Regions from separate parts of the Ruegeria sp. H4 genome, predicted to be linked through region 3. Evidence: riboswitches for the same ligand, from Rfam matches in the RefSeq annotation. Region 3 holds a riboswitch; each other region holds the start of a gene.
The links. Region 3 has a riboswitch for cobalamin ahead of ACR0KG_RS09405 (DUF1636 family protein). Riboswitches for the same ligand answer to the same signal wherever they lie in the genome.
Positions count from the first base shown of each region.

Region 1 (5,021 bases), 300 kb from region 3:
GCCTTGTATAAGAAACAGTGCGGCCAGTGGCATGAACACACCGGTATCGCGCTTTCGTAGAAACAGCAGGTTAGCACAAAACAGGCAGAGCCCGATAAAGGCGGTATCAACGAATTGGGTGGCGGATTCCAATATTACTTACTCTCTGAAAATCGACCACGGATGGTCTTGCGCTGCAGCCTCTTCATGCCCTCTAAAGCATGCGATCTGACATCTACCAATTTCATGGGATTTGTCGTCTCTTTTGATCGGACAGGACGTTTGAGACTGCGTTAGACAGGTTTAATCTAAATTCTTGCGCGGCCGTTCGGCGCGCTACGACTTGGCGTGGCGTGCCAGAAACTGCGAGAACCGGGCCAGCCCGGCTTTCAAATCTTCGGTTGGGTTGGTGTATCCAAGCCGCAGCCAGCCCTCCATGTCCATTGCGCTGCCCGGCGTCAGCATCACACCTTCTTCTTGCAACAGCGTCACGCATAGATCGCGCGAAGACATTGGTAGTTCGTATTTCAACAAGGCCGTAGTGCCGGATTTTGGCGGCACCCAGCTAAGCAGCGGTTCGTTTACGATCCAATCCTGAACGATCCGCAAGTTTTGGCGAGTGATCCGGTGCGCCCGCGCCAGTATCTTGTCGCGATGTTCCAGCGCCATGGCGGCTAGCATTTCGTCGATCTTGCCGACCGATATCGTGTTGTAGTCCCGGTGGATCATCACGTCATGCAGCATCTCTTTGGGTCCGGCGATCCAGCCAACCCGTAACCCGGCCAGCGAATAGGCCTTGGACATGCCTGCCGTGCTGATCCCTTTTTCGTACAGGTCTGCGACTGCGGCGGTGAAGCCGTCGCCTGTCTGATCTGTTCCGCGATAGACCTCGTCACAAAGCAACCAGGCATCGACACCACGTGCGATTTCGACGATTTGTTCCAGCAATGTGCGATCCATCAGCGCCCCTGTCGGGTTATTGGGATTGTTGATCACAATCAGGCGCGTATCGGGTCGCACCATCGCCCGCAACTCGTCCAGTTCGGGCAAAAAGGCGTTTTCGGACCGCAGATGCAGCAGTTCGATTTCGGCACCAATGCTTTCGGGAATGGAGTAGTGCTGCTGATAGGTGGGTATCACGGAAACCACGTGATCACCACGCGATACCAGCGTCTGATGCACCAGAGAGTTCGCGCCGATGGTCCCATGCGTTGTTAGGATGTTATCCCGGCCCTGTCTGTCATACAGGCCACAGATCGCATCGCGCAGGCGTTCTGACCCTTCAATTGCGCCATAGGTCATCTTCATGGATGACAGATCGTTCAGAATGCTGTTGTGCTGACCCGCCATGTCGAACAGTTCGCCCAGCGTGATGGACTGGACGCAGGTCTCAGCCAGATTGAGTTCGCAGGTCGTCTCGAACTCATTCATCCACATCTCAACACCAAAGGGTCTGATTTCCATTGGGGCTCTCCTACTTTTAGCATTTGGGGCGATGGCACGTAACGGACGCACGGTTATGAAGATGTCTTATACCGCCAAACCAGCCAAGCGGAAGATTGCGGGTTTGTGCCTGAAATGTATCCCGGGGTTTTACTTCACAAACCCGGATCCGACCCGGACATCGAGATGTCTGTTTTGAAACTGAAAATGTCGCAAGTCTCTCAGCATATGAACTGCGCGACTCTATCCTGTGCATGTGAGGTGCCGCTGTTTGAGTCTCAGACAGCGGAGAATTGGGAAGCCGGTGAAATTCCGGCACTGCCCCCGCAACGGTAAGGAAGGTCAGGTTCGGCAATCAACCACTGGGACGAGGATCCCGGGAAGGTGTCGCAACCGGGCGCAAGCCCCTTTCAAGTCCGGAAACCAGCCTTGCAGATATGTCAAACCGCGGGTGGCGGTGGGGGCACATGTTTCGGACGTGATCCTCGCGCGCCTCCGGACGGTTCCTCCTTGTCATCTGCCCAAGCAATGCCGCGGGGCGCGGCAGGAGAGCCAGAAATGAACAGCATTCAAAGCCTGTTGGCACGTCGCATCCCTGATCACGCGCTCGAGCAGGCGTTTTATACAGACCCCCAGGTATTTCAGGCCGATCTTGAAGCCATCCACTATCGCGATTGGCTGTTTGCCATTCCGGCCTGCGAGCTGGTGAAAGCAGGGGACTACGTAACCTATACTGTGGGTGCCTACCGCGTTGTCATTGTGCGTGGTGCCGACAACCAAATCAGGGCATTTCACAACACCTGCCGCCACCGTGGTTCGATCATCTGCAAGGCTGCAAAAGGCAATGCGCCTAAGCTGGTTTGCCCCTATCACCAATGGACCTACGAGCTCGATGGTTCATTGCTGTGGGCGCGCGATATGGGGCCGGATTTCGATCCGAAACAGCATGGGTTGAAGACCGTCCATTGCCGTGAGCTTGCCGGGTTGGTTTACATCTGTCTTGCGGACAACGCCCCAGATTTCGACATGTTTGCCAATACCGCGCGCCCTTATCTGGAGCCGCATGATCTGGGCAACGCCAAAGTGGCTTTTGAAAGTTCGATTGTTGAGAAAGGCAACTGGAAGCTGGTTTGGGAAAATAACCGCGAGTGTTACCACTGCGGTGGCAACCATCCCGCGCTATGCCGCACATTCCCTGATGATCCTGCAGTCACAGGGATCGAAGGGGGTGAGACGCCGCTGCATATGCAAGCGCATTTTGACAGGTGCGAAGCCGCCGGGATGCCCTCGCAATTCTACCTGCATGATGACGGACAATTCCGTATGGCTCGGATGCCTCTGAAAGAAGGAGCGCAAAGCTATACGATGGATGGAAAATCCGCCGTGCGGCGCTGGCTTGGCCGATCGCCTTTTGCGGATGCAGGTGCGTTGTTGAAATTTCACTATCCAACTACCTGGAACCACTTTCTGGCTGATCATTCCATCGTGTTCCGCGTAACACCAATCAGCCCGACTGAAACCGAGGTCACAACCAAATGGCTGGTTCACAAGGATGCCGTTGAAGGGGTCGATTACGATCTGAAACGTCTGACCGAGGTCTGGATTGCCACCAATGACGAAGACCGTCAGGTGGTCGAGGATAATCAGCTGGGTATCAACAGCCCGGCCTATCTGCCTGGCCCGTATTCGCCGACGCAGGAATCCGGTGTGCTGCAATTCGTGGATTGGTATTGCAACACGTTGGCCGGTCGGTTGGCCCCCGAAACAATGGCGGCGGAGTAACGGTGATGAAAGATCTCAACGCGGTTGTGAATATCTGGCAGGACAGCGAAACACTGGAATGCGTCTCGGTCGTGCCCGAGATGGCAAATACGGCCAGTTTCACCTTTCGCGCTCCGTCTGGGTCGATGTTTGCGTACCATCCAGGGCAGTTTCTGACTTTGGAAATCCCGGCTCCTGGACAGCCGGGTGGGGTTGTGCATCGCACCTATACGATTTCTTCTTCTCCCTCGCGGCCACGGTCGATCACCATCACTGCCAAGGCCCAGCCCGACAGTATTGGAACGCGCTGGATGCTGGACAACCTGCAACCCGGCATGCGGATCAAAGCCATCGGACCAGCCGGGCTGTTTTCGAATGTTGAAAGCACGGCTGGCAAATATCTATTCATCTCTGCTGGGTCCGGGATCACCCCGATGATGTCGATGACCACCTGCATGTGGGACGAGGGGCGTGATCTGGATATTGTCTTTATCAACTGCGCAAAGCGACCGTCCGAGATCATCTTTCGCCAGCGGCTGGAACACATGGCCAGCCGAACCCCTGGCCTAGATCTGAAATTCGTTGTTGAAGAGCCCGACCGCTATCGCCCTTGGACGGGGTATCAGGGGCAGTTCAACCAGTTGATGCTGGGCCTGATGGCGCCTGACTATCTGGAGCGTGAAGTCTATTGCTGCGGCCCGGAACCTTTCATGCAGGCGGTACGCGATGCTCTGGTCGGGCTGGGCTATGATATGGACAACTATCATCAGGAAAGCTTTGGCGCCCCGGTTGAAACCAAGGCCGATCAGCCAGAGCTGGACGATGTTATCCCCGATGATGACAGCAAAGCTGAGATTGTGTTTGCAAGCTCCGGCGTGACTGCCAAAGTTGCCGAAACCGACACGGTTCTGGCAGCCGCGCGGTCGGTTGGGTTGAACATCCCCTCGGGCTGTACGTTCGGCGTTTGCGGGACCTGCAAGGTTAGAAAAACAGCGGGTGAGGTGCATATGGTTCACAATGGCGGGATATCCGAAGACGATATCGAAGCCGGTTACATTCTTGCCTGCTGTTCCAACCCGATCGGTAAGGTAGAAGTAGAGGTTTAGTCTCAAAACCGCCCCGGGATGCGCCCCGGGGCGGTTTGTTTATTCGGTCTATGACACGGTGAACTGCCCCATCATGCCGCAATCTTCATGTTCCAGGATGTGGCAGTGATACATATAGGGCGCGTCAGAAGGCGCATTATGGTCGAACCGCACCAGAACTTCGGACCAGCCATCCTCGACATGGACCATATCTTTCCAGCCTTGCGCATAGGCGGGGGCGGGGCCTCCGTTTTGTGCGAGAATGCGGAAGGAACAACCGTGGATGTGAAAGGGGTGAAGTTGATCATCAACTGAGATACGCCAGATTTCGGTATAGCCTTTTCTGACCGTCTCATCAATCCGGTCCATTTTCATTGGTAGCCCGTTTATGGCCATCGCTCCGGCATCGCCGCAGAAATTGTCCCAAGCCAGCGCAAGTGCGGCAAGATCGGCCCCGACATTCATGTTCAACTCAAAGGATCGCGTGACTGTCGCCTCAGAGGGTTGGGCAGGGGAGAGATTGGCAAGTTTGGTCGGCATTGACCCGGTGAAACCGGTCTGTGCGGTTCTCGCCAACCGCAAAGCAGTCACTGTTTGGTTCCCTCCAAAAAGGTTGGCAAAGAACCCACCACCGTTCCCGTTCAGATTGACATTCAAGGCGTTCGCCTCAAGCGCGCTCATATCCACGAGCACCTCATACCTTTCACCAGGCGACATCAGGATGCTCTCCGCCTCGACCGGTGCGGGCAGAAA
Region 1 covers NZ_JBQFOC010000001.1:2,191,006-2,196,026, reverse strand. Annotated here, with positions in the region: gene ACR0KG_RS10700 (helix-turn-helix domain-containing protein) at 1-132, opposite strand, end outside; gene ACR0KG_RS10695 (aminotransferase) at 316-1,443, opposite strand; cobalamin riboswitch at 1,665-1,868, shown strand; gene ACR0KG_RS10690 (aromatic ring-hydroxylating oxygenase subunit alpha) at 1,981-3,204, shown strand; gene ACR0KG_RS10685 (FAD-binding oxidoreductase) at 3,210-4,289, shown strand; gene ACR0KG_RS10680 (multicopper oxidase domain-containing protein) at 4,338-5,021, opposite strand, start outside.
Region 1: linked by a shared signal. The riboswitch ahead of ACR0KG_RS10690 (aromatic ring-hydroxylating oxygenase subunit alpha) and the one ahead of ACR0KG_RS09405 (DUF1636 family protein) in region 3 are both predicted to bind cobalamin.

Region 2 (5,021 bases), on a different contig from region 3:
GACACTGGATCATACCCCGCCATCGCGGCGCCATCGGTCGCAAAATAGACAGGTTTGTCCTGCGCCCAAGCGAAAGGTGCAAAAGCGATGGCTGTCAGTATACCGAATATGAAACGGCGGTTTTGCATCTGGGTCCTGTAGCAAAGAATCGAGCACCTAAGATGCAATTTTTGAACCGCTGTGAAACCCCCGTTGACGTGGATGTGAACATCCTTGCGAATGCATGGCAGCCCTTAATCAAAGATGTCTTCTATAACATCCCAGGCTTCATCCAGAACACGATAGAACGTGCTCTTTTTCTTCTTCTTTTTTCGAGACTTCGGAGGTGCTGCATGGCTGATCGCCGTACGAGCAGGCTTTGATTTTTGAACTTTGTGCTTTGGCAACATCTTAAGGTCGTGCAGAGGCGCACCACAGCTTGAACAACTCAGCTCGTGCCGTTTCTTCCCGGTCAGAACCAGGGCAGCCCGAGTACCGCAATAGCAGCAGGTTGCGATTTTGGACGGTCCGGAAATAGCGATCTCCTGTCTAATGGTGCCGAGAGGCATATAGGGCGATTGCGGCAGCATTTGAGACGTTCAGTGACCCAAATCCCCCGGATGCGTCAATTTTCACCAATTGATCCACAGTCTCTTTGGTCTTTTGCCGCAATCCCGGCCCTTCAGCACCCAATACCAGTGCCACAGGTCGATCCCTTTGGTTCCCCAGGGCTGTTTCAATAGTTTCATTCGCCTCGCCATCCAGACCGAGCACCAGAAACCCCATCGACTGAAGCTCGGTTATGGCATCGGCCAGATTGCGCACCCTTAGATAAGGCTGACGTTCCAATGCGCCGCTGGCGGTCTTGGCCAGTGCCCCGGTTTCAGGGGCCGAATGATGCCGGGTTCCGATCACAGCACTTGCACCCAGTACTTCGGCTGACCGAAGAATCGCACCCACATTATGTGGGTCCGTTACACGGTCCAGTAGGATCACGCGGGGATGTTCCCGTCCGATGCAGTTCTCGGCCAAACCGCCCCACTCCAGCGGCTTAACCTCAAGCGCTGCCCCTTGATGCACCGAACCCGCATCGATCGGGGCACTGAACTTGCGCGGATCAACCATCTCGGCCTCGATCCCTGCGAATTCAATGGCTTCGAGCAGTTTGTCCCGCGCGTTTCGTGTCACAATCAGGCGCAGTTTCTGGCGCTTGGGGTTCATCAAGGCGTCGCGCACGGCGTGTAAACCAAACAGCCAAACCGTTTCGGCCGCTGCTGCTTTTCGTGCCTGTTCCTTTTCAACAACCCACTTGGGTTTTTTCATTCTGAGGGCCTCCGGGCCATGAATTCGCTTTCCTGCGTCAATGCCGTATTTTCCTGTTGACGCTCCTTTGGTGCGCTAGTAATCACGCCTCCACGTCAGGTGCAACGCCTGACAGTGGGCGACAGGCCGCAAGGTGTGGCAGGGGACTGTAACTCCCTCGCGGAGACGCACGCCTGGTTCGATTCCAGGGTCGCCCACCACTCTTACAAAGCTTCCAGATACCAAAGCATAACGCCCCCGCCATTGGTCGGTGTCTTCAGTTATGAAGAGCAGTCTAGTTATTCGTCAAACATTTGGTTCAGTGAAGTGCTCGCTGTTAACCTTTTCGAAAGCCGCAGGCTAAGCCCAGCCATGCCGCCCAGCGACTGCCACAGGTCGTTTTTCTGCACCCGACGTTGCGGTTGTCGGCGACACGCTTGACAAGCACCGTATCAGTGCCGCATGTCCGATCCGTTGGTGTCCTCGTAAGAGGATGAAAAGGGAATGCGTCAACGGGTTTACCGCCAAACGCAGCCGCCCCCGCGACCGTGACCGGAGAGGGTGCCCAAAGCCACTGGCCAAAGGCTGGGAAGGCGGGACATCCGACAGGGTATACACCCTGACATCCGCAAGCCGGGAGACCTGCCAGCGCCCGAAGATGAAACCGGACGGGGTGTTCCGGTGTGGGGCTTGGATCGGCCCACATGAAACCCCGTCCCCCAGATTTGACTAAGGGGGATGAGAGAGATGAGTAAAGCCGCACCAGTTGAACTGCTGGTCTGCACAACATGCCGCCGTGGCCTGGCAATCGAAGATGACACCCAGCGCCCCGGCGCTTTGCTACATAAGGCGCTGGAACAGGCGGGCGTGCCAGATGGGATCCATCTGAAACCCGTAGAGTGCCTGTCAAATTGCGATCAAGGCTGTTCCATCGTGTTGCGCGGCGGACCCACGCGTTGGACTTTTGTCTACGAAAACCTCAACGAAACCGACCATGTCGAAACGATCATCGAAGGTGTGACCAAGTATTTGGCCACTGACGATGGTTTGGTCAAATGGCGCGAACGTCCTGAACATTTCCGCAAAAACTGTGCGGCCCGTATTCCCCCGATTGGAGCTTGACCCATGTCTACTCTTGAAAAACTTCCCGTCACTGTCATCACCGGCTTTCTGGGCTCGGGCAAAACCACGCTGGTCAAGCACCTGATGCAAAACCCGCAGGGCAAGCGTCTGGCGGTGGTGGTCAATGAATTCGGCGATGTTGGCGTTGATGGCGACATCCTGAAATCCTGCGCGATCCCGGATTGCCCGGCGGAAAACATCATGGAGCTCGCGAACGGCTGTATCTGCTGCACCGTGGCCGACGACTTCATCCCGACCATCGAAGCCTTGATGGCACTGGAGCCGCGCCCTGACCACATCCTGATCGAAACCTCCGGCCTCGCCTTGCCTAAGCCGCTGCTGAAGGCGTTCGACTGGCCCGATATCCGGTCGAAAATCACCGTTGATGGCGTGATCGCGCTGGCCGATGCCGAGGCCGTCGCAGCCGGTCGCTTTGCGCCGAATGTGGCAGCGGTGGATGCTCAGCGCCTCGCCGATGACTCGATCGACCATGAAACGCCCCTATCCGAGGTGTTTGAGGATCAGATTTCCTGCGCCGATATCATCCTGCTTACCAAGCCTGATCTGGCCGGTCCCGAAGGCGTGGCCAAAGCGAAAGAGATCATCGCCGCCGAGGCCCCACGACCGCTACCCGTGGTCGAGGTCGCCGAGGGTGCGGTGGATGTGCGCGTCGTTCTGGGTCTTGAGGCCGCAGCCGAGGATGACATGGATGCTCGCCCGTCGCATCATGACGGTCACCACGATCACGAGCATGACGATTTCGAAAGCACCATCGTCGAGTTGCCGGAACAGTCTGATCCCGCCGATCTGGTCGCCAAAATCGAACGTCTGGCCACTGAGCTGAACATTTTGCGCGTCAAAGGCTATGCCGCCGTTCAAGGCAAACCGATGCGCCTGCTGGTGCAAGCCGTCGGTGCTCGTGTGCGTCACCAGTACGACCGCCCGTGGGGGCCCGGCGAGGAACGCCGCTCGCGCATGGTAGTGATCGCCGAGCATGACGACATCAAAGAAGCAGAAATCCGCGATATCCTCGCGGGTGTAACCGAGGCTGCCGAGTAAGGCCCATGCACGTCGTCTTCCGCGAAAGCCACGGGTTAGAAGAAACGGAAACCCCAACCGATCTGGGCCAGAGCCCGGCGGATTTGGTGGTGCTGTCCTTCTCGGACAGCGACCTTGGCGCTTTCGCGGCAGGCTGGCATCGCGGTGGCGGGCCCGAGGGGCGCATGCCCACGATGCGGTTGGCGAACCTGACGGCGTTGAAACATCCTCTGTCCGTCGACACCTATGTGGAACAGACGTTGGAGGGCGCCAAGGGCATTCTGATCCGTCTCATTGGCGGCGTGCCTTACTGGGCCTACGGGTTGCAGCAGGTTCTGTCACTGGCGCAGGCCAAGGGCATCGCGCTGGCCGTCCTCCCCGCCGATGGGCGCGAGGATACGAGGCTGGATGAATATTCCACCCTGCCCGTCTCGACCCTGCGGCGGCTGGCGCATCTGTGTGACACGGGCGGCGAGGTTGCCGCACAGGCCGCACTGGCGCAGATGGCGCTGGCGGCGGGGCTGTATGCCGGGCCGGTGATGGGAGCCAAGACGATCTCCGAATGCGGTACGTGGTGCCCGGATCGGGGCGTGATCCCGGTTAAGACGGCCTTTGCGGGCGACGCAAAACGCATCGTTGTCACCTTCTATCGCGCCTATCTGACCTCGGCGGACACGGCCCCCGTCGCCGCCGTGATCCGCAGCTTGCGGGATCGCGGGTTCGAGGCGGTGGGCCTTTTCGCCCCTTCGCTCAAGGCTCCTGCTGCCGCTGAATGGCTGCGTGACAGCATCGTCGCGCTGAAACCTTCGGCGATCATCAACGCAACCTCTTTCTCTGGCAAAGGCGCATCGGGTACGTCCCCTCTGGACGCAGCGGGCGTGCCCGTGTTTCAGATGGCCCTCGCCACGTCACGCCGCAAGGCATGGGCCGAGGCGGAACGAGGCCTCTCCCCAGCCGATCTCGCCATGCATGTTGTGCTGCCCGAAGTGGACGGGCGCATTTCGGCGGGCATTGCCTCATTCAAGGAACCGGGCAAGCGTGATCCGCATCTGGAATATTCCCGCTTTGCCCACCGGGCTGAGCAAGAGCGGATCGAAGCGATCATCAACCGTGTCACAGGCTGGTTGACCCTTCATAACAAGCCCAAGGCAGATCAGGTACCCGCGCTGGTGCTATCGACCTACCCCGGCAAGGACTGGCAAATGGCGCACGCGGTGGGCCTCGACGCGCTGGCCTCGGCCGAGGCGATCCTGGCCGATCTTCAAACCGAGGGCTACCGCACCGCACCGGCTGAGCCGATTGCTGAAACCCTGCTGGACGCGCGCATCTCATGGTCTTTGGAAGATTACCAGGCAGCCCTGGCTAACCTGCCCGAGCAACTGCGCGTCGATCTCCAAACTGTTTGGGGCAAGCCAGAAGACGACCCGGTTTTTACCGAGGGCGCGTTCCACTTCACCGCCCTGCGCCGAGGCAACGCGCTGGTTGCACTGCAACCCGAACGCGGTACGCCCGAGCTGCGCGATGACGACTATCACGATCTGTCTCGCACCCCGCGTCACAGCTACGTCGCCTTCTATCTG
Region 2 covers NZ_JBQFOC010000002.1:683,313-688,333, forward strand. Annotated here, with positions in the region: gene ACR0KG_RS14910 (YHS domain-containing (seleno)protein) at 1-128, opposite strand, end outside; gene ACR0KG_RS14915 (hypothetical protein) at 234-548, opposite strand; gene rlmB (23S rRNA (guanosine(2251)-2'-O)-methyltransferase RlmB) at 529-1,302, opposite strand; tRNA gene ACR0KG_RS14925 (tRNA-Tyr) at 1,419-1,502, shown strand; cobalamin riboswitch at 1,740-1,945, shown strand; gene ACR0KG_RS14930 (DUF1636 family protein) at 2,029-2,403, shown strand; gene cobW (cobalamin biosynthesis protein CobW) at 2,407-3,462, shown strand; gene cobN (cobaltochelatase subunit CobN) at 3,468-5,021, shown strand, end outside.
Region 2: linked by a shared signal. The riboswitch ahead of ACR0KG_RS14930 (DUF1636 family protein) and the one ahead of ACR0KG_RS09405 (DUF1636 family protein) in region 3 are both predicted to bind cobalamin.

Region 3 (5,021 bases):
GTCCATGCTGGCCTCAGGGCGGTCCTTGTCTAGATGCACGCAGCTTTCGGTCAGGATCATTGTCTTGATGCCGAACGGGGCCAGAGTGTCCGGGGTCACGTCGCCGCCGGGCTTCATGCCATAATACCAGCCCGCGAAGAACAGATCGGGCTCGGCCGCAACCAGGTTTTCGACGGTTGGGTATTTCGGCGCCAGTTCCGGGATGTCACCGCGCAGCTTATCGAAATCAGGGCTGGTCTTATACCAACCTGTGATACCGGTCAGGCCAACGATGTGTTCTTGCAGGCCCAGCGCAAAGGCCATGTCTGTCATGTTCATGTCATGCACAACCAGCCGTTCCGGCTTGGCGTCGAACACCAGCGGTTCGCCGCAATTGTCCACGGTTACTTCATGGGCCGCCGCGCCGCTGGCCAAGCCGGTGATCATCAAAGCTGACCAAATTTTCTGTTTCATCAATGTCTCCTGTTAAGATGAAAGCGTTCGTTTTCGGATATCCAGCGCCGGGATCACGCGCCCTTCGTGCTGGAAGCACAGGTAGTCAACACCAAACGTGTCGCGCACATGATCCGGCGTTAGTATCTGGTCGACTGGCCCAAAGCCCGTCATGCGTGTGGATTTCATCAGCGCGACATGGCTGGCGAATTCCGGGATCATGACAAGGTCGTGCACGATCATCACCACCGTCACGCCCAGTTCGGCCACCAGCGACAGCATGTGCCCTTTGGCATCGGGGTCCAGATGATTGGTGGGCTCGTCGAGAAACAACAACGAGGGGTTCTGCGCCAATGCACGCGCGATATGAGCGCGTTGGCGTTCGCCGCCCGAGAGCCGCTGCATCGGCTTGTCCGCCAGATGGGTTAGCTCGGTCGTGCGTAGAACGCGCGCAAGATCCATCTTGTGGTCTTCTGCCGAGCGGTTGCTTTGAATGGGAATCTGGCCCAGCGCAATGTAGTCGCGCAGCTTTAGGCGGCCATCGGGCAGTTCCTGCTGACCAACAACCGCAATGGTCCGGGCGCGTTCCTGCGCAGACAGGCTGCGCAGGCTTTGACCGTTGATCCGTACGTCCCCCAGCGCCAGACGCTCGACCCCACAGAGCAGGTTCAGCAGCGTTGTTTTGCCGGCACCGTTCGGACCGGCGATGGCAAGGATCGCCCCTTCTTCCAAAGAGAACGAGACGCCTTGTAGCAACACATCGCCATTCAGGGCGTAGTATTCCAGATTCTCCGCGACCAGAAAGCTCATGCCTTACCCGCCTTTGGAAGACGAGGCAGACGTGCTAGAGTTTTGAACAGCAAGGCGGGGGGGCGATCCGTTGCGCTGGTCCAACCGCTCTCGCTGTCGCGGTACTGATGGGCGAAGGTGGCGATCGCATCCAGATCGGCGGTGCTTTGAATATCGCCAAACAGGTATTGCGCCTTGCCTTCGGCTTGCAGACCGATGGCCATGGGACGTTCGCATCCTGCCATGCACGGGATCAGTCGCGTAGCGAACCCGTCTGGCAGCGACGCGTCCAGCAGAATTTGGGCGGCGCTGGCTTCGATCTCACCCTGGCAGGTCGAGCAGATCAGCACAAAGTGATCAGCGTTGCGGTTCATTGCCACCCTCAACGCGCAGAACGCCCGTGTCGAAAGTGCCAGTCCCCAAAGGGCGCAAATATGCCATCAATCCTCCTTCCAGGACGCCCCGTCCCGGGTTGGTTTCACAGGTGATGGCAGGTCTCCTGACTTGCGGGTCGTTGCTTGGCCAACCTTCCCGGCCTTCTCGGGCCAGTGGTGATTTGGCGTCGCTCTCCGCTTACAGTTGCGGGGGCAGTTACGGACTTGGCCTGTTCCGATATTCCGGGGGCCGCACCGTATTCCCATTTTCATCCCGCACCCAAAGCTGCGGGAACCATCACAGGTCAGCTATTCTGGACAAGACACGCTTGTCAAGCAATCGCTGAGAGGCTCGGGTCAATCTCGGGGTAGATCAGTAATCCGCAACCAACAGGAATTCGGCCTCGGTATCTTCTTCGATCGTGGCAAAGCGGGGGATGGGTTGTTCGAACACGTTATCGGTGCGGTCGTCGTTTACGGTTGAGACCTCGCCGATCAGGCAATCCCCGCGCTCGGCCCAGAAGGCGTGCCAGATTCCGGGCATAAGGGTTACACTTTCGCCGGGTTTCAGGCGCAGCAATTCGCCCGGAGTGATGGTGATATCGCATCCGTCGCTGGGCACCACAACCGGTGTGTCGCGGTCTACGCTGCCATCGGGGTTCGAGGCATAGATCTCCATCACCAGATCGCCGCCGCCCCGGTTGATGATATCCTCGGCTTTGACGATATGACGATGCATCGGCGACAGCTGCTTGTCGCGCGAGATCAGCAGTTTTTCTGCATAAAGCATCCCACGACCCTGGCTCAGATCGTTCTCATCCCCATTGCGCAGGGTGAACAGGAACAGGCCAAGCTCATCAAATTTGCCTTGCCCGTAGTCGGTGATGTCCCATCCCAGTCCCCGGGCGCGGATCGTGTCGGCCTTGGCGCTGCGCATCTGATCCGGAGACCAGTCGGCAAAGGGGGGCAGGATGAAACCGAAAGACTGGATAAAGGCCTGTGCATCGGTCTTGATGTGGTTGATGTCGGAACGTTTCATGTGACTTCCCTTTTTGGGACTAGAGCTCGTGCGCCCAGGGCGGGTTGGCCCCGGCACGCGATACGGTGACTGCTGCAACATCTGCACCCAACGCTAAAGCTGCACGCAGGCTTTCTTTTGTCAGATCGCGCAGCCCGGCTTTGGTCAGATGTCCGGAACGGTGAAGTTCCGCCAGCACGCCAGCGTTGAACGTATCGCCCGCCCCCACCGTATCGACAACCTGAACCGCTTTAACCGGTATCGTGGTTTCCGAGCCATCGCGTAGATAACCCGAAGCCCCCTGGCTCCCACGTGTAACAATCACAACCGCGGGACCGGCTTGCAGCAACAAAGGCACTTTCTCGGCATGGGTTTCGGGCCCCGGAATGATCCAGTCCAGATCTTCATCCGAGACTTTGAGGATATCGGTCTGCGCAATCATGGCATTCAAACGGGTGCGGTATCTGGTCTGATCCTGGATAAACCCCGGTCGGATGTTGGGGTCCAACATCACCGCTCGATCCGTCCCGTGATGGCTTAGCAAGGCAGCATAAGCATCGGCGCAGGGTTCGCAGGCAAGACTGATACCGCCTAGATACAGGGTCGAGATGGCGGGCAGTTGGTCGGGCAGATCCTCGGGCTGAAGCATGCGCCCGGCGGTGTTCTCGTCAACGAAGTTGTACGATGCATGACCATCGACCAGTTTCACAAACGCCAAAGTGGTTGGGCGGTCGCTGGTGATCACATGGGAGGTATCCACATGGCTCGCTTTCAGCGTATCCGCCAATTGTTCACCAAACATATCGGACGACAGGCCGGTCAACATGCCAACAGGCGCGCCCAATCTCCCCAACGCGATCGCCGTGTTGAAAATTGCACCTCCAGAATGGGGTACATACCCTTGGGCACCCGAGACTGTAGGCTCGGTGATCATATCGATCAGCGCTTCTCCGCAGCACAGGATCATCCCGCGTTCCTTCATTGAGAATTGTCAGGCGGTTCTACCGCATGAGGGCATTTTTGCAGAAGTTGTTAGCGCCAACAATGCCAAATTCGACCTGTTCTGAGATATAGAGATCCATTCCGCGCCGCAGCTCGCTGAACCGGCCACCATTGTTGAAGGCATCCAGAAAACTGTCTCCGAACAGCCAGCGGTTTTTTTCCGCCACGCCACCGACCAGAAAGACGCCGCCTATTGGCATCAATGTGACGGCCATATCCCCTAGCAAAGCGCCCAGATGCGTTGTGAACAGCGATGCGGTTTGAACCGCGTGCCGATCAGTGCCGGATCGCGCATCCTGCAGGATATCCCGCGCCGGGCGCGCGGAGATATTGGTTTGACCCGCCGCCATTGCCACTGCTCGATACAAGATCGGTAATCCGGTGCCGCTGAGGAACATCTCAGCTTCCAAACTCAGGCTGTCACCAAAGAAGCATTCGGGTGCAATACGCCGGGCCGCGTCAAAGATATCAACCTCATCCCGGTGGCGCGGCGCAAGGCCGACATGGCCTCCTTCGCCCGAGACGGTGTGATAATGCCCTTCGGAATACAGCAACGCCCCGACGCCCAGCCCAGTTCCGGGTCCGACCACCAGCCGCGTGCCGAGTGGAGGCGTGGGCGCCCCCTGCAAGACGGTAACATCATCGGACGTAACCTCGGCCACCGACCATGCAGCGGCGGTGAAGTCGTTGATGACATAAGTGTGCCGGGCACCGGTGGCTTCGGCCAGCTCAGCCTCGGACAAGTCCAGATTTGCGTTTGTGAGTTGAATCACGCCAGCCTGAACCGGGCCTGCACCTGCGGCAACAACTGCCTGAGGATCAGTTCCGACGTCATCTCGCAAACTGTGAAATGCGTTAAGTAAGTCGGACAAGGAGCCGGTTGGATGTTTGCGCAATTCTGTCAGCGCACCGTTCTCGACAACCCCAAGCCGGGTATTGGTGCCACCGACATCGGCCACTAGGTTCCAATGCTCGTGGACTGACCCTGCTGGCTGCGCGAGTGGCAGGGCAACAGGGTTCCCTTTGGCCAGCGAGGCTTTTAGGGCGAGATATGAGGCTTTGGGTTTACGCTCCAGCGTCTCGAAGTCCACATCGACCAGACCGAACCGCTTCTCATACCCAAAGGCCCATTCGTAGTTGTCGAGCAGAGACCAGGCAAAATAGCCTTTGACTGGGGCGCCCTGATCCAATGCATCCTGAACGGCCGCAAGATGCTGGTTTAGGTAGTCGATCCGATCATCGTCCTGATCCCGTTTAGGACTGGCCATGCCGTTTTCGGTCACAAATAGGGGAAGGTCGCCAGTGTATTCCTGCGCCGTTCGGGTCAAAAAGCGGGTGAGGGCGGCTGGTTCGATCTCCCAGTCCATCTGGGTTTTGGGCAAAGGTCCGGGAACCTCTTTCAGGCT
Region 3 covers NZ_JBQFOC010000001.1:1,890,314-1,895,334, forward strand. Annotated here, with positions in the region: gene ACR0KG_RS09395 (ABC transporter substrate-binding protein) at 1-453, opposite strand, end outside; gene ACR0KG_RS09400 (ABC transporter ATP-binding protein) at 466-1,242, opposite strand; gene ACR0KG_RS09405 (DUF1636 family protein) at 1,239-1,595, opposite strand; cobalamin riboswitch at 1,694-1,910, opposite strand; gene ACR0KG_RS09410 (D-lyxose/D-mannose family sugar isomerase) at 1,969-2,634, opposite strand; gene ACR0KG_RS09415 (carbohydrate kinase family protein) at 2,654-3,580, opposite strand; gene ACR0KG_RS09420 (glucokinase) at 3,615-4,574, opposite strand; partial or broken gene ACR0KG_RS09425 (GH1 family beta-glucosidase) at 4,638-5,021, opposite strand, start outside.

Region 4 (5,021 bases), 360 kb from region 3:
CAAGGCGCCCCGCATAGCTTTTGTCTTTGTACCCAGTTGAGGCATCGCAATTGGCGTTGTCGACATAGGCACGCAGCTCAAAGCTTTCGGTCGGCGGTCGCATGCGATGGAATTCAAGTTCGGCCCTGACAAATCCGGCTTTCACTGTGCCCAGCCGAACCTCGGTGACATGACTTGCTGCCGCTGACAATGTGGCCACGGGTGCGCTGTCCGAGGTTCCCAAAGCACCAATCGCGGCTTCAACGGAATCCTCGGAATAGATGTATCTGAGCGAGGTTTCCGCGTCGATCAAATCGCGGCCCACCCGACCGTCATATACGACTGTGTCGAGAACATGCTGTGGAACATTGGCCCCGGGCCATAGCGCCTGCCAATCTGCCCAAACCTTGTCGCACATCGCATGGTGCAGCCAGAATACCGGGTCATATGAGGCAGACACTGTGCTACCCATATCTCCAATCGAGCGGGGCAAGGGCGACGATGTATCCGTGCCCCCCGTCAGGACGTGGATACCGCCATGAGCCGCGAAGTTGAAATCGGCTTGGAAGGCTTCAAAGTTTGGGTTGGTCAAATAGCGCTCAACCTCATCCTCCAGCAACGGGATATTGCTACGCAGGCGCGTCGTGTATCTGCGTGTAAAGACCTCATCGCCGGTCAGACCCAGGGCAATGCTGCGATAGAGACTGCGCGCGCGGGCCAGCGGGTTGGGAACTTCGTCCCCGGCACTGTTTGTGTAGGTCGCATCGTCCACTACTTTCGGCAGCCCGTTCGTGGCGTGCGTCGCGGTAGCAAACTGCGTCCAATCCCAATAAGGAAGCGTAAGTTCGAGTTCGTCGTCCCCGCGCTTCCACTGAAGCGCGCTGTTGAGCGCTTTTTCGAATGAATAGACATAGGACCGGTGCCAGGTCAGAAACGTACGGTCATCATCGTGACAAAGGTCCTGATCATAACCGTGGCCGCGCGCCAATGCGAAATATCCGCGCCGATCACCCATCGCGATGTCCGAGATTTCGTACATCGCAGCATAGGCGTCGCGCAGGTCCTGAATATCCTCCTCGCGCAATCTGATCAGGTCGAAACGGATCAGCGGCAACCCGGCTTGTTTTCTTAGAAAGTTCAGTTTGGCAATCGTTGTCATCTAAAAATCCCCCTTAAGGAGTGCTTCAATGCGCCCAGTATAGCATAAAACCGCCGCCGATGGCGGTGGCACGCTCAAACGCTCGGCACAACTAGATGACGATTGGCAGATCTAACGCTGCTCTTTCTCATGCAGCACGCGCCCAATGATGTTCATTAGCAACTGGGCCGCAAGGATTTGGGTGGAGCTGGTGGCGTCATAATCCGGGGCAACTTCAACCAGATCGAGACCGACAATGTCGCCCCGCTTGGCCAGACCTGCCATGAGCTCTAGCACTTCGTAGTAAATGAATCCGCCATGGCTTGGTGTACCTGTACCTGGGGCGATGGATGGGTCGAAGGCATCAATGTCTATAGTCACATAATACCGCGCGCCTCCTGGAATGCGGGCCAGCATCCCATCGACCCCCATTTTGCGGAATTGCCGGACAGATTGGATGTCTGATCCCATGGCGCGGGCATCCGCATAGCCATCCTTAGCGGTGGACGACACATTGCGAATGCCGATCTGACTGAGGCCGGTGACATAGGGTTTTTCGGCGGCACGGCGCATTGGGTTTCCGTGGCCATAGCGCACCCCATGCCGTTCATCGACAAAATCCAGGTGCGCGTCGATTTGCACCACATGAATTGGTTCTTGATCATCAAAGGCATTGATGCAGGGGATATTGATCGAATGATCGCCGCCCAAGACGACCGGTAGCGCCCCCGCCTCCAGTATTTTGCGCACCCCAAACTCGATATTTGCATGGCTTTTCATTGTGTCGGTATGCACGATGTCTGCATCGCCGATATCAACAATGGTTACTTTGGACGGATCCAGATAGGTGACATCATCTTCGTGATCATAGGCTCCTGCATGGCCGAATGAGAACAGCGTCGACGCCTCACGGATCGCGCGTGGCCCCATCCGCGCCCCGGACCGCCATTGACAGCCAAAATCATACGGGGCGCCAAGAACCGCAACGTCGGCGTCAATCGCGTCCCAATCCTCGACATAGGGATACTTGCCAAAGGTACAGATACCAACGAAAGGCAGGTTCAATCGGCCGGAGTCGTAGCCATGGTTCGACATATACGTGTTCTTTCTGTTCAGATCGTCAATTTCTGTGAACATTAAGGCACCCGAATGCCACGCCCTGTAAAGTCTTTGCATGGATTGAACTCACTGCCGTTTCAGCTTTGGCGGACATTTTAGCGTAGTCAGATTGCGCCAAACCCAGTGGACATAGTGAATCGCGTATGAGACAGTGAACGCGATGGTGTCCGGCTCGGTTCGAGTCGGCTGAAAAGGGAACACGGTGCGGGTTCATACCCAATTCCGTGACTGCCCCCGCAACTGTAAGCGGCGAGCGACCCCGTTGGAAACCACTGAGCCCTAGGGTTCGGGAAGGAACGGGAAAGCGTTGACCCGCAAGTCAGGAGACCTGCCATCTACGGTGTGTGATGCCATGCGCCGCAGTCAACTTGAACCCGGGCGGGGTGCCTTGGGAACGGCAGAGACGACCGAAGGACCAAGCGTCCCCGGCACATCACCGTGACCAGCCACACTCCTCCCCTTGCGCGGAGGGCGCGATGTTATTGGAACGGACGATTATTCAACTCGATACAGGCCCCATGCCTGCGGATGAAGCACGTCAGATGGGACAGCTTGGCTATATGCAATGGATCGCGGGTGTTCCTGGCAATGCCTGCTATGAAGTAGCTGCGAGGCATGCTTACGAAACAGCTGCACCATTTAAAGATCACTCACCTGCCGTTGCAGCGTTCTGCGACTTGCTTTTGACTTCGCTGGAGCAACCATTCAGACCTTTGCCGCTTGCCATGCCAAAACGTGAAAGGCGTGGCGGCGCGCAGGCCCGCCGATCTTTTCGCATGCCGCTGTGACATAGAACGGGCTGCTGGATTATCGCACGGCTTTGTGCTCTTAAAAGACGTCGATACCCACCTCCGGCGACTACAAATTTCACCGGCACAACAGGTTTCATTTGCCGAGTCCGGTGTTTGCGTGGATAGTCCGGAATTACACGCTTGCTTGCGCCCGCTGACCCACACTTAAACGCCAAAGGACATGCTATGGATCAGGTGAAATTCACGCAGATGAAGGACGGGGACAAAGAGGACTACACCTTCCTCGATACTCTGGAGCGTGAGTACTGCAAAGGAACGGCAGATCGTTTGCTGGAGGCTATGGAGAGGCTCGACAAAAGCCTGTCCGGCTATCAAGTCACACGTCTTGGCCATTCGGTGCAGTCAGCAACCCGCGCCTGGTTTGACGGGGCAGACATAGATTGGATCGTTGGCGCCTTGCTGCATGATATCGGTGACATCTATGCGCCGCATAATCACGATGAATATGCGGCCTCAATCCTCAAACCCTTCCTACGCGAACAGGTCACGTGGTGCGTGCATACCCATGGGGATTTTCAGCTTGTTTACTTCGGAGAGCACGTAGGCGCGAACCCCGAAAAACGCCAAGCTCATCGTGACAGCATCTATTTCGATGACTGTGCCGAGTTCTGTGAACGCTGGGATCAATCGAGTTTTGATCCCGCTTATCCCAGCAAACCACTGTCTTTCTTTGCAGATATGGTGCGTGAGGTGTTTGATCGCACACCCTATGATCCGGCTGTTGTTCAACCTGGCGTCCGGGTTCCGCTCACCGATGACGCCGTTGCTGAAATGCGATGGGCGTAGGATGTATTCGATCTAGTCAAATCACGGCCTGCTTTGTTCAAACATGCGGAGTTGGTAGAGGTGATTTGATACTCGTTCAGCACAAAAACGGGCCAATCGCCACTACGAAAATCGAAGAAATCAGTTGCGACAAGGCAGCTTACAATAAGTGCAGATGCGCCACGACATCAGTTCAACGCCAGCTATCAACGCCTAAGAACAAACCTTTGCAACAGAGAAAGCTATGTTGTCCTGATCTGGATCATCAAGGCTAATCAAGGCTCTGATCAACTTATCCGCAATAGCGTCGCAACTCACTTCATGATTGCGCGTGACAACCTCTTGAATGTCCTTGTCTTCTAGAAACTGAAGCCCATCCGAAGCTGCAATGAGAATATCATCTGGCAGAAGCTTAAACGGGTCTGAAGGGCAATCGATCTTCGCGATGTCGCCACCATGTATGACAGACGTAAGTATGTTTCTATCGGGGTGATTTCGGGCCAAATCGGGATCCAACATGCCAAGTTTCGCCATCATATCGATTTGAGGCGCCATTGAATGATCCTCGTTCAGCTGTATTAGCTCGCCAGACCGCCAGAGATAGAGCGGCGAGTCCCCGACGGAAAACCAATACGCGCGATCTTCGATGCAGATCAGTATGAGAAGCGTAGCTCCCATTCCCTTTACATTCAGATCGTTGCGGCTGGCTTCGAAAATCTGCTTGTTCGCGCGCTCGGCACTGTCATGTAAGAATGCGACAACTTCCGAATTTGACGAGTCTTTGTTCAGCCCGGCGGCCAACCAACCTTTCATCACCTCACAAACGATCAGGTTAGAGGCAACATCCCCTGCCGCGTGGCCACCCATACCATCTGCCAGAACCACGAACCCTAACTCCGATCCGATCGGCTTTTCAGAAAGAATGGCATCTTCCTGATACTCGCGGGCACCCTGGTTAAGCACGGTTGAAATATCGAAGACTTCACGCAGGCGTTCCTCCGCCTGTTGAAATCTGGGCTCGTGAACTTGCATCAGAGATCTTTCAGAATGAGACACTTGAATTTCCTTCAAGGCAATGTAGGCGGCTCTTAACTATAAAAGCCGCCAAAGCATTAATGCGTAAGTGGCAGATCCACCGATTGCAGTTCGCCATTCCGCGCGATGGTCAACAACGCAAGCTCTGCACCTGTATTGCTAAGCTCTTCGAA
Region 4 covers NZ_JBQFOC010000001.1:2,251,167-2,256,187, forward strand. Annotated here, with positions in the region: gene ACR0KG_RS10980 (tyrosinase family protein) at 1-1,138, opposite strand, end outside; gene speB (agmatinase) at 1,250-2,212, opposite strand; cobalamin riboswitch at 2,381-2,586, shown strand; gene ACR0KG_RS10990 (hypothetical protein) at 2,713-3,024, shown strand; gene ACR0KG_RS10995 (HD domain-containing protein) at 3,214-3,834, shown strand; gene ACR0KG_RS11000 (PP2C family protein-serine/threonine phosphatase) at 4,027-4,845, opposite strand; gene ACR0KG_RS11005 (serine/threonine protein kinase) at 4,926-5,021, opposite strand, start outside.
Region 4: linked by a shared signal. The riboswitch ahead of ACR0KG_RS10990 (hypothetical protein) and the one ahead of ACR0KG_RS09405 (DUF1636 family protein) in region 3 are both predicted to bind cobalamin.